3 regions of the Salinicola sp. V024 genome follow, and region 3 is predicted to be linked to each of the others. Evidence: predicted binding sites of a transcription regulator. Region 3 holds the regulator's gene; each other region holds the start of a gene.
What was found. The regulator FliA, encoded in region 3, starts transcription of late flagellar genes. The targets are predictions, from matches to a motif close to CTAAAGTTNNNNNNNNNNCNGCCGATA.
Positions count from the first base shown of each region.

Region 1: the regulator FliA is predicted to act here: its motif matches at 1,835-1,861, upstream of ACUN9V_RS14950 (flagellin).
Region 2: the regulator FliA is predicted to act here: its motif matches at 1,610-1,636, upstream of flgM (flagellar biosynthesis anti-sigma factor FlgM).

Region 1 covers NZ_JBQXYB010000011.1:1,913-5,189, forward strand. Annotated here, with positions in the region: gene ACUN9V_RS14945 (flagellin N-terminal helical domain-containing protein) at 1-1,315, opposite strand, end outside; gene ACUN9V_RS14950 (flagellin) at 1,448-1,660, opposite strand; gene ACUN9V_RS14955 (O-linked N-acetylglucosamine transferase family protein) at 1,902-3,277, opposite strand, start outside.
Region 2 covers NZ_JBQXYB010000002.1:425,271-428,547, reverse strand. Annotated here, with positions in the region: gene flgC (flagellar basal body rod protein FlgC) at 1-88, opposite strand, end outside; gene flgB (flagellar basal body rod protein FlgB) at 93-512, opposite strand; gene flgA (flagellar basal body P-ring formation chaperone FlgA) at 794-1,567, shown strand; gene flgM (flagellar biosynthesis anti-sigma factor FlgM) at 1,683-1,958, shown strand; gene ACUN9V_RS05380 (flagella synthesis protein FlgN) at 1,995-2,447, shown strand; gene ACUN9V_RS05375 (histone-like nucleoid-structuring protein, MvaT/MvaU family) at 2,560-2,940, opposite strand.
Region 3 covers NZ_JBQXYB010000005.1:230,529-233,805, reverse strand. Annotated here, with positions in the region: gene pqiB (intermembrane transport protein PqiB) at 1-813, shown strand, start outside; gene ACUN9V_RS10410 (PqiC family protein) at 810-1,466, shown strand; gene ACUN9V_RS10405 (RNA polymerase sigma factor FliA) at 1,550-2,248, opposite strand; gene ACUN9V_RS10400 (flagellar protein FlhE) at 2,419-2,814, opposite strand; gene flhA (flagellar biosynthesis protein FlhA) at 2,856-3,277, opposite strand, start outside.

The DNA of each region.
Region 1 (3,277 bases), on a different contig from region 3:
GCGCGGCCTGGCGTGCTGTGTCATCCTGGGGGGAGAACGTCAATGTCGTATTGCCGTCTTCATCGGTCACGGCAGTCGGGTTGGTCGCACGATAATAAACCGGCTCGCCAGCGTCCTCCGACTGAATATAGTAGTTGCCGCCGCCATCCTGAACGATCGATTCGGCGCCGCTCATCCACGAAGTGCCATCAGCCGCATGGTATTTAACGGAAACCCCGGCGTCCGATAAATCGTAGCCATCGACGTTGGTTACCGGACTAAACGTGGCGGCTGTGAGAACATCACCGGTCGAGGCACTGACCACGGCCCGGGCCGTATCCGCTTGATAATTCAACTCAGCAGCCTGATAGCGTAACTCTCCACTCGTGCTGTCGGTCGTTTGGAGGTAGTAGTGATCGTCGTCTCCGAGAACCAACGCGCGTTCGTTGTCGTCGCTCAATACCACATCGTTCTCGTCGCGATATTCGAACTGGCTGAAATTCTCGGCTTCAATGGTAGTGCTGGGTGTGTAAATCGGCTGGACGGTCTGAATGACTGTGACCTCGCTGCTATCGGTCGCAGTCGTGTGGTAAGCCTGAATGCCAGCGTTGTAAAACGCGGCGTTGCCCTCGGTGTCGGTCGCTTGGGTGTAGTAGCCAAATCCATTCGAGGCGGAATAACGCAGATCGGGGTCAGTCGCGGCGGTGTTCGTATAGGTGACATTGGTTGAACCGTCGTTCAGTTCGATATCGCGTGCTCGTCCCAGCACGGTATCGCGTGGCGTAACGTCGCCGCTGATGCCCACTATCGTGAAGTCCTTCAGCCCCAGCGACTCCGAATCGAAGCCGGGCGGCGTCAGATCGATCCCTAGTTCCTGACCGTCGTGAGTACCCACCTGCAACTTGACAACACCCGCCTGGCCGTTCAGAACGGAAATGCCATTAAACTCGCTCGTTTCCGCGAGCCGATCGATTTCCTTGAGGTTTAGATTAATCTCCGCCTGTATCGCATCGGCGTCGTCGAGGTTCAGCGTACCGTTGAGCCCCTGGACGGTCAGTTCACGCACACGCTGCAGCCGCTCGTTGATTTCATCAAGTGCGCCCTCGGCGGTTTGCGCCATGGAGATACCATCATTGGCGTTGCGCTGTGCCTGATAGTGCCCCTTGATCTCCGAAGTCATTCGGTTACCAATCGCCTGGCCGGCAGCATCGTCCTTGGCGCTATTGACGCGCAGGCCCGACGCCAGACGTTCCAGCGACGTCGAAAGCGCGTTGCCGGTGTGGCGTTGATCTTGTTGTGCCTTGAGAGAGGCAAGATTGGTATTGATAACAGACATGTGAGGTCTCTCTAGTTCTTAAGATCCTTATCGACAGAGCGGCTAAAATCTTGAATTTTTTTAACGAAACCGGAGCGTAAAAAGGCCGGCTTGCGCCGGCCTTTATTTACCACCTCAACTTCGTGTTGCGGATTACTGCAGCAGAGACAGAACACCCTGCGGGACTTGGTTGGCCTGAGCCAGAACCGAAGTGCCGGCTTGCTGCAGGATCTGTGCTTTGGTTATCTGAGATATCTCAGTCGCATAACCGGCATCCATGCTTTGCGAGCGGGCTGGGCGTTCAGACCGACTGTTTTCGTGGTTTGCTGCGAAATAACAATACCGATTAGTTAGAGCCGCTGAGATAGGAGTGAAATTGTACGCAAGCTCTTAACGTCGTTATTATTTTTATGAAAATAATTAGTAGGAATGTCCTGGCCTAATTGCAACCTTCTTAAGATTGCAAGTTAGTTTGATGTAAGGTTTAATTCACTTTAAATAAATGTAGTTTTTATGTAGGTGGCATATGTCGTGTTATTATAAGAGCGCTTTATGAATAAGCGTTAGGCGCAGGCATAAGCATGCCTGCGCATTCCAGATGCTTACTTTAGCTGAATATGCTTGACTCCCAATCGATTATGGCTTCATTGCGCGTTATGAATTTTTCGGGCACATGTTTGACACTTTTATACCTGGCAACAATTTCATCATAATTTTGACTTAGAATAGTATTCTCAGGGTCTAGGCCTTTAACTATCAATAGTCCTGTTGGATATGCATTTAAAAATGTAATATGCAAATTCGGTCTATATGCTTCTAATATTTCTACTAACTTCCAAACATCTCCTGTCCAGTTTTGTGTTATGCGCTCCCTAAGCGCTTGATTTGGATGGCCAGGAAAAATATCGTCAATAGCTACAATTGTATTGTAATGTGAGTGTTTCTCGACATTTATGAAATCTCTCAAAGCATACTCGAAAAGGTGCATGCCATCAATAAACGAAAAGTCAATGGTATCATCTATTGTTTCATTAGCCGTAGTTGCAAAAAAGTCATCGCTAGTCATGTTAAAAATAACATGATTGCTATTAAGTGGGTGCGAAATACATGGGTTCGGATCTATACCTATCGAATGACATTTAGCAAGAGCTAAACTTTTTCCTGTTTGAACGCCTATTTCTAAATAAATATTAGGCTTTGCTTTTGCATGAATAGTTGCTAAAACGACATGTTTGTCAACGTTACCAAAAACATACTCCTCGTCATAAAAAGTTCTATCTAGATTATATGGATTTTTCTGTAACCCAAACGTATTTTTTCGTCTGTTATTGAGGAGGTCTCGGTCATGCTTGTTACCTCCACCTGTTAAGGCTTTATTGTAGTCAATTTCAATAAGTACGCTATTCGAGTCATATATGAACTGATTAGTCATTTGCGCAATTTCAGTAATTTCATCATCAGCGCAGTGAGAGTTGTATTCATCAAAAAATAAACCTTGTGAATATATCTTACTCACCCAAGATGAACGGACCATGCCAAATGAAGCTATTGATCCTGCCCATTTCCCATCATTAAATGCCAAAAGTCCTTTTTTGGATTTTTCCATTGTTTTGTAAGCTATATCAAGCCAATGCATACCAGGGAAGGCATCCTGTGCTAAATATACAACATATTTGCTAGATAGCTTGTTAAAGACAGTATTGGCCGTGCTGATAAAGCCTAATCTTATGTCGTCTATGATAATATAAATATGGCATTTTTTAGCAGACCTAGCATGTAGTATAGCAGCTGTCTTAACTCCTTCTTCAAGGTTAATGCAGGGCATAATGACTGATATTTCATGGCCGTTATTTGAAGGCGTTTCAATATTGCTGGTACGTATGATAGTGGTTGCTTCGTCAAGTTTTATATTTTCCTGCAAAGAAAAGGAAAAGTAGTGTTCTGCAAGTTTTTTATCAAAAGCGCCTAGCAGTGCAAGCGACT
Region 2 (3,277 bases), on a different contig from region 3:
TGGCCAGGTTGCTGGCGGTTACGTTCATGCGCTGTGAATTGGCCGACAGCGCCGAACCGGAAATCTCGAATACACTGAACATCGACATCGTGTTACTCCGACTGCATGGCTTTCTTCAGCCCTTGGATTTTACGGCTGACGAAAGTGACGTCCGCTTGGTAGCGCATCGAATTATCGGCGAAGGCCGAGCGCTCGCGATCCATGTCGACCGTGTTGCCGTCGAGGCTCGGCTGATCCGGCATGCGATAGCCCAGATTTTCCACGCCCGATCTACCGCTGGCCTGAGCCGGAATATGACGAGCCGACGTCCGCGTCAGCGACAGTCCGCCGGACGACTCGCTACGGCCCTGTTCCATGACCCGATTCAACTCGGCACGGAAGTCGAAATCGCGTGCCTTGAAGTTGGGCGTGTCGGCGTTGGCGATATTGTTCGCCAGCACCTGTTGACGCTCTGCACGCAGATTGATGGCTTCCTGCTGAAAGCGCAGCGCGTTATCCAACTTGTCGAACATGCCGTATGCACCTCGAATGGCGTTCGCTGGAAAATTGACAGGATGGAGAATAGCGGCGGGAGGCTCGCATCAAACGTGTAAACAGACCGTTAATTGCGCGCCATTTTCATCAATGCTCTTGTAGGTTCAGGCTTAAAATCGCTATCCAACGTGGAGGATTGCGTCGATGGGCGCCATGTATCCGAGAACGGCTACGGGACACATGTGCCAGCGATATGAATCGACGCGATGTACCGCGCTCCTCACTAGTCACCTAGAGCATACCCACCGAGAGCCGTGATATGCGTGTCGCCCCCCCAGAAGCAGCCCAGCGCCCCCGATCGAAATACCGCCCTGCTCTCCGGCGACTGCTGTGGGTCGGCGCTACGACGCTGATGGCATCGCTGTTTGCACTCTCTCTGCTACCGATACCCTCGATCGCCCAAGCCGATGCCGAATTGCCGACCGGCGACACGGTATCCGCCAGCGTAAAGCGTTTTCTCGAACAGCGAACCGCCTCGCTCGGCGACCAGGTGACGATCGAGATCCGGGACAGCGCTGCCGATCTGGGCGATTGTCCGGCGCCGCAGCCATTTCTACCGCGACCCGGCATTCCCCAGGGTCGGGTCACGGTCGGTGTACATTGCGGGAGTGAGGGCGAGCGAACGCGCTACCTGCAGGCAACGGTCTCGGCCATGGTTCGCCATCTGGTGGTACAGCAATCGATCGCTCCCGGACAGCGAATCGATGCGGCAGAGCTTGGCTGGCAGGAGTCGGACATCTCGCGGCTGCGACGCGGCTATCTCGACGACATCGGTCAGGCCGCAGGCATGATCGCGACCCGGCGCATTCCCGACGGCGCGGTATTGACCGATAATATGCTCAGAGAGCCATGGATGGTAAAACGGGGAGACACGGTAGTACTCACCGCTGTCGGCCAGGGCTTTCATGTCAGCCGTAGCGTCGAGGCACTGGATAATGGCGGGCTGGGGAGTACCATTCGGCTCAAGACGGAATCCAACCAGATTCTGCAGGGCCGAGTGACGGGCCAGGATCAACTGCGAGTCGATTTCTGAACCGTTCAGATAAATTTCTTCACAAAACTCTGCCCGAATCTCTTTCAGCTCCCCCGGGTTCTGCCGATAACGTAGGCAAGCACAGGATCGTGCATCCAGCCATGAGGTAATGACCGTGAAAATCGATCAAACACATCCCCTGACTCGTCCGGCTCAAAACGAAGCCACGGAGCAGCGCAAAGGTGCAGAGACGGTCGAGAGTGCTCACACGGCCGCCGGCTCCAGAACGACGCTGAGTCAGATCGCGACTGCCGATGACAGCAGTGACATCGATACCGCTCGCGTCAACGAGATTCGCCAGGCGATCTCCGAAGGCCGCCTCGAGCTCGACACCGGCAAGATTGCCGACGGTCTGGTTAAAAGCGTCCGCGATATGCTGGGTGAGCGCTGAACCTCCGATCTTAAAACCCGTTTCAGGAACCGCCGCATGACGCCAGCCGAACTGATTGTCGAGCAAAAGACCCTGCTGGAGGCGTTCGCTGAAACGCTCGATGAGGAAGCCGGCTGTCTCGGCGAGGGCAATGTCGATGGGGAGCGTCTGAGCGCCCTGGCCGCACTCAAGCAGCAGCAGCTCCACGAGCTCGACAGCATCGAGAAACAACGCCGCGAATATCAGCAGACAATGGGGTTCAGTCTAGGAAGCCAGGGCGCAGAGCAGTTTGCCCAGGCGCTGGATCACCACGTTACGTGGCAGCATACTCGTCAGCTAGCGGAGCAGGTTCGCCGGAGCAATCGGCTGAATGGCCATATCATCTCCGCGCGCCTGGAGCACAACCAGAAGGCTATCGATTTTCTCAATCGTGCCATTGGGGGCAGCGTCTACGGTCGCAACGGTGAATCCCGCCATCACGGATTTGGCGGCATCAGCTCCAAGGCCTGACGTTTCCAGCATGCCGTTTCAAACCTCGAAAAGCGCTTGAACGCAGAACCCTCCGCCGAGACACAACGGCGGAGGGTTCTTTCATCTAAGCGCGTAAAAAGTTAGAAAGCGCTCAGTCTTCCGTTCTGACGACCCAGGACTCGACGGTATCGCTGCCGTGTTCGTCTTTCCAGGCTTTCAGCGTCTTGTGGTTACCACCGCGCGTCTCGACCACATCCCCAGTCTTGGGATTCTTGTAGATCTTCAGCTTGCGCTTGCGACGCCCGCCGGTGGAACCGGTCTGACCAGCCGCCACCGGTGCACTATCGGCTTTCGGGTTGAGCAGTTCGATGACATCACGTGTCGTCTTGCCGTACTCGGCCATCAGCGCTTCGAGCTTTTCCTTGAACTCGATTTCGGCTTTCAGGCGCTGATCGCCTTCCATGCGTTTCAGCTCTTCTTCCAACTGCTTCAGGAGCTGTTCTTTTTTGACGTAATCGCTAAGTAGAGACATGCGTTCGTTGTTCCGTTGCGGATTGGTTTAAGCGTGATCATTATTGCGGATATCCGCCAACTTGCAAGCGCGCCCGGATGATTTTTTTAAAGTCGAGCAATAACAAATCTCTATTGAGGTCCAGGTGAGTGACGACTCGCTCTGATTACCCTTCTCGAGATAGTTGTCTCGGACCTGTTTTCAGGTTCAATAACTTTACCCATTGCTCGTTGTGGGTGGTTCTATGTGGATCGTTCTTTATCGATCGACAATCGAGTCTTTTCTGACTTAACGATACCGAAATAGGAAGATAGCCGTAGGAAAATAATGACCGAAATAATGTCGACGGGGAATAGAC
Region 3 (3,277 bases):
ACTTACGATCAGTACATCGAGTACGTGATGCTGGTCGATGACACGGTCCGCGGTCTCAGCCGAGGTGCGCCGGTGGAATATCGCGGCGTCCGTGTCGGCACCGTGGTCAGCGTGCCGTGGCATTTCACCGCGCCGCAGCCCGACTCGTTGACCCAGTTCGCGATACCGGTACTGATCCGGATCGAGCCGCAGCGCCTGGACAGCAATCAGGATGTCAATGAAGACGTTGACGATCAGGAAGTGCGCGATCGCTTCGAGACCATGTTCTCGGAATACGGACTCCGCGCTACGCTCAAGGCGGGCAACCTGCTGACGGGCGCGCTGTTCGTCGATCTCAACTTCGACGACGACGCCTCGGCCTATGAAGCGCTGAAGTTCGACGGCAAACCGGTCTTCCCGACCGTCTCCGGCGGATTCGCGCAGATCGAACAGAAGGTTTCGAGTTTGCTCGACAAGCTCAACAACTTGCAGGTCGAGCCGATTCTCACTCGTCTGGATCAGACCATGCAGACCTCACAGCAGACGCTCGAGCAGGTGCGCCAGATTGCGGAGTCGGTCAACGGCATCGTTTCCGATCCGGCCACCCAGCAGTTGCCTGGAAGTATCAACGACACGCTGAAGGAACTGCAGGGTACGCTCGACGGCTTCTCTTCCGGTTCTTCCGGTTATCGTCAGTTGAACGACACGCTCAAACAGCTGGAGGTCCTGATGCGAGATCTCCAGCCGGTCGCCAAGACCTTGAGCGAGAAACCCAACGCGCTGATTTTCGACCGCGAAGTCAAAACCGATCCCGTGCCGAGGGCTCCCCAATGATCACGACCACTCTGCCTCGCTGGCGCCGTTTCGGCGCCACCACCCTGCTGGCGCTGTCCGCCGTGGCCCTATCCACCGTTTTGCTGACGGGCTGCGCCGGGCAATCCACGCCGACCAATCGTTTTACCCTGCCGGAAGCCGATGGCGCGCAGTCATCGTCGACGGCAGAGGCGAGAACGACAGCAGACATTCGACAGTTGGCGGTAAGCCCGGTCGAGGTGGCAAGCTACCTCGATCAGGAGGGCATCGTGATGCAGATCAGCGATATCGAGCTCGCCGCGGCCAACCAGAACCTGTGGGCCGAAGAACTGAGCCACCAATTGACGCGCCGTCTGCGCCAGTCGTTGACGGCCGATCTACCCGGCATGACCGTGCTGAGCGCGGCGCAGAGTGGTTCCGATGCACAGCGCCTGACGCTGAGCGTCGACCAGTTCCAGGGTCGCTACGATGGCCAGGCCGTGGCCTCGGGGGAGTGGCAGCTGCATGATGGCAATCGGCTGGTGGCACAGCATCACTTCGACGTCACGCAACCCTTGAGCGACGACGGTTATCCGGCGTTGGTGCGCACGCTAGGCGCCGTTTGGGATCAGGTGGGCCAGCAGGTAGCCGATGAGATCCGCACGGCCTCGACGACGGCGTCGATCACCGAGTGATCCAGATATAAAAAACGCCGCTCGATCCGGCCAGGTCCGCGTCAGGCGGCCGGTTCGAGCGGCGTTTTCGTATCAGATGATGATCAGGGATTCAGACGGCTTCGCAGACGGGCCACTGCCTGACTGTGCAGCTGGCAGACGCGGGATTCACTGACGCCGAGCACGGCACCGATTTCCTTGAGATTGAGCTCTTCTTGATAGTAGAGTCCCAACAGCAGCTTTTCTCGCTCTGGCAGAGCATCGATTGCCGCCATCACGCTGGCGCGATTATCCGAATCGAGAAGTGCCGCAAGCGGAGACGGCGAGCTCGATTCGGCGACAGAGGGAATGCCGTTCTCGCTGTCGCTTTCGTCGTAGGCCAACAGAAAGCCGTTGTTGGCATCCGCCAGTAGTCGATGATAATCGTCACTCGAAACGCCCATTTCCCGGGCGATTTCCCGCTCGTCCGGCGCCCGGCCCAGCTGTTGCTCCAACCGGCGCACGGCCTGATCCAGCGCCCGTGCACTGCGCCGCACGCTACGTGGCATCCAGTCCCGGCTGCGCAGCTCGTCGATCATCGCTCCACGGATCCGCTGATTGGCGTAGGTCGAGAAGCTGGCCCCGTGCGAGTCGTCGTAGCGCCCCAGAGCGTCCAGCAGGCCCAGCATACCGGCCTGGATGAGATCATCGAGTTCGACGCTGGCCGGTAGGCGTACCTGAAGGGAGAGCGCATGGCGCCTTACCATCGGCATGTACTGCTCAATCAGTGCCGTCTGATCGATTTTGCCCTGTGCGGTATACATCGAATGGCCTCGTGCAAAACACCTACGGTCATGGGACGCATGACTTAGACTTTCATTATGCCGTGTGATCGTCGACCCGAGAGCGCAAACTGCCCGCCTTCGGGTGGCTATTTCGACTGTTTGGCCGGCGTGTTACCGCCATTTCCACTGCTCATGGCTCGGCGACCCCTTTACTGCCGATAGTCGACGATCAGCTGCGCGTCGGATATCACCAGCCTGGTGCCATGGTGCGAACCGGGAGACCATTGAAACCTCAATCGGAACGGGGCCGCCGCGGAGCGACCCGAAAAGTACTGGGTTTCGCCGCGATTCCGGATCAGCCGCTGACACAGCTGCGCCTGACACAGCCATAGCTTGAGTCCCGGTGCCGACACGCTGGTCCGAAACGTCCAGCGCACTCGCACGATCTCGGCACCGTTCAGCGCAGGCAGCGGCTGGATTGGCTCGCTCTCCATCGGCCGCTCCGAGGCGACCACTGTCTGGCGCGGGATCTTCACGACCCACGAGCCATCCGCCGCCCAGACTGCCGCCCCCCATCCCATCGACAGTATCGCCATCAGAGCCATGGCGATCAGGGGAGAAACCCTGAATGACGATGCACTCCGGATCACGGCGCCGTGCCGATGGTCGTGGTGACCCGCAGATTGCGATCGTCGGGAATCTCGGCCTGGGAGAGCACCACCAACGACTTGATCTGGCGACGCAGGAAACGGGCCAGTAATGCCCGCAAGCCATGCTGCACGACCAGTACGGTGGGCTCGTCGCGGCTCTGCTGACGTTCGACCGCCGCCGCGGTCTGCTGCATCAGCGTATCCGCCAGCCCGGGTTCCAGCGCGCCGCCGTTATTGAGCGCCTGGGTGAGCACCTGCTCCAGCCTGGGTTCGAGGCTCATCACGTGCATCGGCTCACGACCCGGGAACCACTGCTGCGTGATCGCTCGACCCAACGCCACACGTACCAGTGCGGTGAGTTCGTTGGCATCCGACTGCTGCGGCGCGTATTCCGCCAGCACGTCGAGAATCGTGTGCA